Blastococcus colisei: one gene and its partner. Each later gene encodes a partner of the first gene's protein in a complex. Links are inferred from orthologs where the notes say so. Each region holds a gene or a part of one and is shown on either strand. Other genes may lie near its edges.

Evidence for each region.
Region 2: the proteins of FHU33_RS22255 (region 1) and dnaN are in contact, whole or in part, in a cryo-EM structure (PDB 8GIZ), measured with the Escherichia coli proteins. The link is inferred for Blastococcus colisei from one-to-one orthologs.

Annotation. Positions count from the first base shown.
Region 1 is NZ_VFQE01000002.1:581,507-584,856, reverse strand. The notes cover bases 76-3,115. They hold FHU33_RS22255 (DNA polymerase III subunit gamma and tau), read left to right. Parts: upstream 76-466; coding sequence 467-2,764; downstream 2,765-3,115. Other genes in these bases: FHU33_RS22250 (acyl-CoA dehydrogenase family protein), read left to right, coding at 2,769-3,115; FHU33_RS22260 (SigE family RNA polymerase sigma factor), read right to left, coding at 76-307. Outside these bases: more of FHU33_RS22260, read right to left, coding at 1-75; more of FHU33_RS22250, read left to right, coding at 3,116-3,350. UniProt on the Escherichia coli protein: Part of the beta sliding clamp loading complex, which hydrolyzes ATP to load the beta clamp onto primed DNA to form the DNA replication pre-initiation complex.
Region 2 is NZ_VFQE01000001.1:62,304-65,492, reverse strand. The notes cover bases 108-2,986. They hold dnaN (DNA polymerase III subunit beta), read left to right. Parts: upstream 108-906; coding sequence 907-2,067; downstream 2,068-2,986. Other genes in these bases: gnd (phosphogluconate dehydrogenase (NAD(+)-dependent, decarboxylating)), read left to right, coding at 2,172-2,986. Outside these bases: more of gnd, read left to right, coding at 2,987-3,104; DNA replication/repair protein RecF, read left to right, coding at 3,150-3,189. UniProt on the Escherichia coli protein: Confers DNA tethering and processivity to DNA polymerases and other proteins. Acts as a clamp, forming a ring around DNA (a reaction catalyzed by the clamp-loading complex) which diffuses in an ATP-independent manner freely and bidirectionally along dsDNA.

The DNA of each region.
Region 1 (3,350 bases):
CGGTCTCGGCGTGGGCGCTCTGCGGGTCGCCGCCGCCGACGTCCGGGAAGGTCTCGAGGACCCGCTCGGTGTTGGTTAACCGGCGCAGCCAGCTCAGGTGCGCGTTGATCATCAGCCGGCGGACGTAGGCGACCGGGTGGTCGGCGTCGCGCACCGTGGCCCATGACCCGTAGGCCTTGGCCAGCGCGGTCTGGAGCAGGTCCTCACCGAGATGGGCGTCCCCCGTGACGAGGCACGCCGTACGCAGCAGTTGCCCGCCGTGGTCGGCGACGAAGTCGGTGAACTCCGCGTCCCTGTGGTCGGTCATCGCTCCTCCGGTGGTCGGTCTCATGAGGAGGACGCGTCGAGGTACCGGTGCCGCCCCATACCGGTATGTATCGGTCTCATAACGGGGTGCCGGCACCGTCGTCCACTGCGAATCCGGAACGTCCGTCGGAGCGTCGGTGGGGCCACGTAACCTCGCGGCGTGGCCCTGGCTCTCTACCGCAAGTACCGCCCGGCGACCTTCGCCGAGGTGGTCGGGCAGGAGCACGTCACCACCCCGCTGATGAACGCGGTGGACGGCGGCCGGATCAACCACGCCTACCTGTTCAGCGGCCCGCGCGGCTGCGGCAAGACGTCGTCGGCGCGGATCCTCGCCCGATCGCTGAACTGCGAGCAGGGGCCGACGTCCACGCCGTGCGGCGTGTGCGAGTCGTGCATCGCCCTGGCGCCCGACGGGCCCGGCTCGCTGGACGTCATGGAGATCGACGCGGCCAGCCACGGTGGTGTCGACGACGCCCGTGACCTGCGGGAACGCGCCTTCTTCGCACCGGTGAGCAGCCGCTACAAGGTCTACATCGTCGACGAGGCGCACATGGTCACCACGCAGGGCTTCAACGCCCTGCTCAAGGTGGTGGAGGAGCCGCCGGACTTCCTCGTCTTCGTCTTCGCGACCACCGAGCCGGAGAAGGTCCTCCCGACCATCCGCTCGCGCACCCACCACTACCCGTTCCGGCTGGTGCCGCCGACGACGCTGCGCGGCCTGCTGGAGAAGACCTGCGAGGCCGAGGGGGTGACCGTCGAGCCGACCGTCTACCCACTGGTGGTCCGCGCCGGTGGCGGCTCGGTCCGCGACTCGCTGTCGATCCTCGACCAACTGCTCGCCGGCGCGGGTCCCGAGGGCGTCACCTACAAGAGCGCCGTCGGGCTGCTCGGCGTCACCGACGACGCGCTGCTCGACGAGACCATCGACGCGCTCGCCGCCCACGACGCCCCGGCGGTGTTCCGCGCCGTCGACCGGGTCGTCGAGGCAGGCCACGACCCGCGGCGCTTCGCCACCGACCTGCTCGACCGGCTGCGTGACCTGATCGTGCTCGACGCCGTCCCCGACGCCGGTGGCAACGGCCTGCTCGACTGCCCGCCGGACCGGCTGGACCTGATGAACCAGCAGGCCTCCGCGCTCGGTTCGGCCACCCTCTCGCGGATGGCCGACACCGTGCACGAGGGCCTCACCGAGATGCGCGGGACGACGGCGCCGCGGCTGCTGCTCGAACTCGTCTGCGCCCGCATGCTGCTGCCGGCCACCGACGGCTCGGCGGCGGCCACCCTCCAGCGGCTGGAGCGGCTCGAGCGGCGGATGTCCATCGCGGGCGAGCACGCCGGGCGCCCCGAGGGCGTACGCGAGGCGCCGACGGCCCCCGTCCGCGAGGCACCCGCGGCCCCGGTCCGCGAGGCACCCGCGGCCCCGGTCCGCGAGGCGCCTGCGGCCCCGGTCCGCGAGGCACCGCGGGCCGCGCCAGCCCCGGCCGCTACACCGTCGGTTCCGCCCGCAGAGCCCGCCGCGGGCACGGGCGCGCGCAAGGAGTACGTCCGCCCGTCGCGGCGCAGCGAGGCTCCGGCGGCCGCCGCCCCCGCGGCCGCTGCGCCCGCCCCGGCCGCCGACGACTGGCCCGAGACGGTGCGGCCGGGCTCGGGCCGGGCCAAGCCGGCCGCCGCACCTGCCGCGGCCGCACCAGCAGCGGCCGCACCAGCAGCGGGCGCGCCGGCTGGTCCGCCGGCCGAGCGGACACCGCCGCGCGCGGTCGCGGGCGAGCCGGACATCCCGCTCCCGCCCGAGCCCACCGACGACGAGGACTGGCCGCACGCCGCCGATCCCGCCGCGGCCCGGGCCGCGGCTGCGCGCACCGACGCCGCCGGGCGGGGGGCGGCCCCGGCTGCCGGTCCGCCCCGGGCCGCGGCCGAGTCCTCACCCGCGCCGCGTGGCGGTGAGCCGACGCCGGTGGTCTCGGCGAACCCCGAACCGGCGGCCGAGGACGGCGAGCTCACCACCACCGACGTCCGCCGGATGTGGCCCGAGCTGCTCGCCGTCGTCAAGCGGCACAAGCGCACCACCGAGGCGCTGCTCAAGAACGCCCAGGTCCACCAGCTGACCAACGGCGTCCTCACCCTCTCGACCTCGTCGCCGGCGCTGGCCCGGCGCTTGGGCGACGACCTGAACAAGGACGTCATCCGGGAGGCGCTCAACGAGCTGCTCGGCGTCCGCTGGCGGGTCGACGCCGTCGTCGAGGGTGCCGCGACCGCCTCGGGCCCGGCCGTCCCGCCGGAGCAGGCCCGGGAGGCGGCGCGCGCCGCCGAGGCCGCGGAGGCCAGCGAGCTCATGGCCGAGCGCGCAGCCGACGTCTCGGCCGCGGCCGGCGGGGCGCCCGAGCCGGTCGTCGACCAGGAGCAGGCGGCGCTGTCCCTGCTCCGTGCCCAGCTCGGCGCCCGCCCCGTGGACAGCTGAACCGATGACCGCGCGCGACCTCCCCGAGGACGAGCAGGCGATCGTCGAGACCGTCGCGCGCTGGGTCGACCGCGAGGTGCGCCCGCACGCCGGCCGGCTGGAGCGGGCCCAGGAGTACCCCGCCGCGCTCATCGACCAGATGAAGGAGATGGGGGTCTTCGGGCTCGCCGTCCCGGCACGGTGGAGCGAGTCCGCTGTCTCCACCCGCTGCTTCGCGCTCGTCACGGCTGAGCTCGCCCGCGGCTGGATGAGCCTGGCCGGTGCGATGGGCGGCCACAGCGTCGTCGCCCGCCTGCTCGCCACGTACGGCACGCCCGAGCAGCAGGAGCGCTGGCTGCCGCGGATGGCGACAGGAGAGGTCCGTGCCGCGATGGCGCTCACCGAGCCCAGCGGGGGCTCCGACCTGCAGGACATCCGCACCCGCGCCGTCCGGGACGGCGACTCCTACGTCGTCGACGGCACCAAGACGTGGATCACCAACGCCCGCCACGCCGGGCTGATCGCGACCCTGGTGAAGACCGACCCGCAGGCGCAGCCACGGCACCGGGGGATCAGCATCCTGCTCGTCGAGCCGGGCCAGGTGGAC
Region 2 (3,189 bases), on another replicon or contig:
CCGGCTGGCTCGGAGCCATCGCCCTGGCCGCGGTGTCGTCCGGAGGACGACGAAGTTGTTGGCCGCGGTGTCGTCCGGAGGACGTCGGAGTTGTTTCCCACTGGGTTGTCCACAGCCGTGGAAAGAAGTCGACACCCCCGGAGCCCTCGTCCGGGGCGGTAGCTGCCGGTGGCCGGTCGGTGATCCGCGTCGACTCGTCGAGAAGTTGTCCCCAGGGATGTGCACAGGTTGGGGAGATCTCGTGCCCGACGGGTCACCGCTGGTCACCGAAGCCCGTCGGCCGACCGTGCTGCCGCCGACGCCGATCCGTCCCTGAATCCCGCCCTGACCTGCAGGTATGGCGAACATGCCCCGATCCCGGTCCCGGAGGACCGATCGCCGTCGCCGTCGGGCTGGGCACGACCTGGGGATCCAGCAGGGAGACACGGGGGACAAGGGGTGGACGCCGACCGACGACGGTGAACAACCGTCGAGATGTCCACGTGTCGACAACAGGTCGACGGTGACCGCCCACAATCGGCCAACAGCCGTGGTCGGGACCTGACCTGCACGAACGGCCTCGATCCCCAGCTTCCACACGTGTGATGACGAGGATGAGGGAGTTATCTCGGAGATTCTCGAACCACACTCTGGGTGGGGAAGCTCCGTTCCGGAGCGCAGCCCCGAGCCCTGACCCAGACACGAAGCCAGGCACGAGACCCGCACCGGCGGGCAGCAGATCGGAGTGGGGAGCCTGCGCCGGAAGAGGCGTAACAGCTCATCGAGGGACCGGGGTTTCCCCCGGGGGGACCGCAGCAGGCACGATGAGCACCGCACCGGCACCGGACGCACCTGCGCCCACCTGCCGGTGCACGAGGGCCGTTCCCGCGAGAGGGACGCCGAAGCTGAGCTGGGGTGGGTCGAGAGATGAAGTTCCGGGTGGCACGTGAGGTGCTCGCCGACGCCGTCGCCTGGACGGCACGCAGCCTGCCGCCGCGTCCCTCCGTGCCGGTCCTGGCCGGGATCCTGCTCGAGGTCGACGGGAACCAGCTGTCGGTCTCCGGGTTCGACTACGAGGTGTCCGCCCGCGCCGAGGTCGACGTGAACGCCACCGAGGCCGGCCGCGTCCTCGTACCGGGCCGGCTGCTCGCGGAGATCACCCGGGCGCTACCGCCGCACCAGGTGGACATCACGGCCGAGGGTCCGCGGCTGTCGATCACCTGCGGCAACGCCCGCTTCAGCCTGCCGACGCTGCCGGTCGAGGACTATCCCTCCCTGCCGTCGATGCCGTCGTCGGCCGGGCTGGTCGACAGCGACGTCTTCGCCGAGGCGGTCGGCCAGGTGGCCGTGGCCGCAGGCCGCGACGACACCCTCCCGATGCTCACCGGCGTCCGGCTGGAGATCGAGGACGACCTGATCACCCTGGCCGCCACCGACCGGTACCGGCTGGCGGTGCGCGAGTTCGCCTGGCGGCCGGAGACCCCGGGGGTGTCCGCCGCGGTCCTCGTGCCCGCCCGCACCCTGGCCGACGCGGCCAAGACGCTGACCAGCGGGCCGGAGATCGTGCTCTCGCTGGCGTCCGGCAGCTCCGGCGAGGGGATCCTCGGCCTGTCGGGCAAGGACCGGCAGACGACGACGCGCCTGCTCGACGCGGAGTTCGTGAAGTACCGCGCGATCATGCCCAACGAGTCGAACTCGCACGCCACGCTGCCGGTGGGACTGTTCACCGACGCCGCCAAGCGCGTGGCCCTGGTAGCCGAGCGCGGCACGCCGCTGCGCTGCGAGTTCACCCCCGGGCAGGTCACCCTGCGCGCCGGCGGCAGCGACGAGGAGGGGCAGGCCGAGGAGCGCTGCGACGTCGAGTTCGACGGCGAGCCGCTGACCATCGGCTTCAACCCGACGTTCCTGCTCGACGGACTGGCCGCGGTGCACAGCGAGCGGGCGCGGATGGACTTCACCAGCCCGCTCAAGCCGGCCGTGCTCTCCGGCGTCGAGGAGCCGGCCGCCGACGACGGCCGGCCGGAGAAGCCGGCCGAGCGCAGCGGGAGCTACCGCTACCTGATCATGCCGGTGCGGCTGCCCGGCTGAGCCGCCGGAGCCGGCTCCCTTTCGCGCAACTCCCGGCGAGCCAGCACGATTGAGCCACTTCGCGAACCACCGACCAGGACAGAACGCCGAGAGGGGACGCCGTCGTGCAGTTGGGGCTGATCGGGCTGGGCAAGATGGGCGGCAACATGGCCGAGCGGCTGCGCCGTGCCGGCCACGAGGTGGTCGGCTACGACCGCGCGCCGGGGAAGCGCGACGTCGAGAGCCTGCCCGAGCTCGTGGAGGCGCTGTCCGCGCCGCGGGTCGTCTGGGTGATGGTGCCCTCCGGCGAGCCGACCCGGGCGACCGTCAAGGAGCTGTCCGAGCTGCTCAGCCCGGGCGACGTGATCATCGAGGGCGGCAACTCGAAGTACACCGACGACCAGGTGCACGACGTGATGTGCCGGGAGAAGGGCGTCGGCTACATCGACGCGGGCGTCTCCGGCGGCGTCTGGGGCCTGGAGAACGGCTACGCGCTGATGGTCGGCGGCACCAAGGACGACGTCGCCAAGTCCCAGCCGATCTTCGACGCGCTGAAGCCGCCCGCCCCGCATGACGAGTCGGGCCAGGAGCTGCCGGGAGCAGGGTTCGTGCACGCCGGGCCCGTCGGTGCCGGTCACTTCAGCAAGATGGTCCACAACGGCATCGAGTACGCGCTGATGCAGGCCTACGGCGAGGGCTACGAGCTGCTCGCCGCCGTCGACCTGATCGAGGACGTGCCCGGCGTCATCGCGTCCTGGACGCAGGGCACCGTCATCCGCTCCTGGCTGCTGGACCTGCTGGTCCGGGCCCTGCAGGAGGACCCGGAGCTCGAGCAGATCACCGGTTACGCCGAGGACTCCGGCGAGGGCCGGTGGACCGTCGAGCAGGCCATCGAGAACGCCGTCCCGATGCCGACGATCGCGGCGTCGCTGTTCGCCCGCTTCGTCTCGCGCCAGGACGACTCCCCGACCATGAAGGCCGTCGCAGCGCTGCGGAACCAGTTCGGCGGGCACGCCGTGCGCGCCGTCCAGGCGGAAGAGGCCGAGAAGCCCGCATGACCCGCCGACACCTCTCAGCGGCGTTTATGGCCATAAACGCCACGGGTGCCGTGGGCTGAGGTGTACGTCCGGCACCTGCAACTGG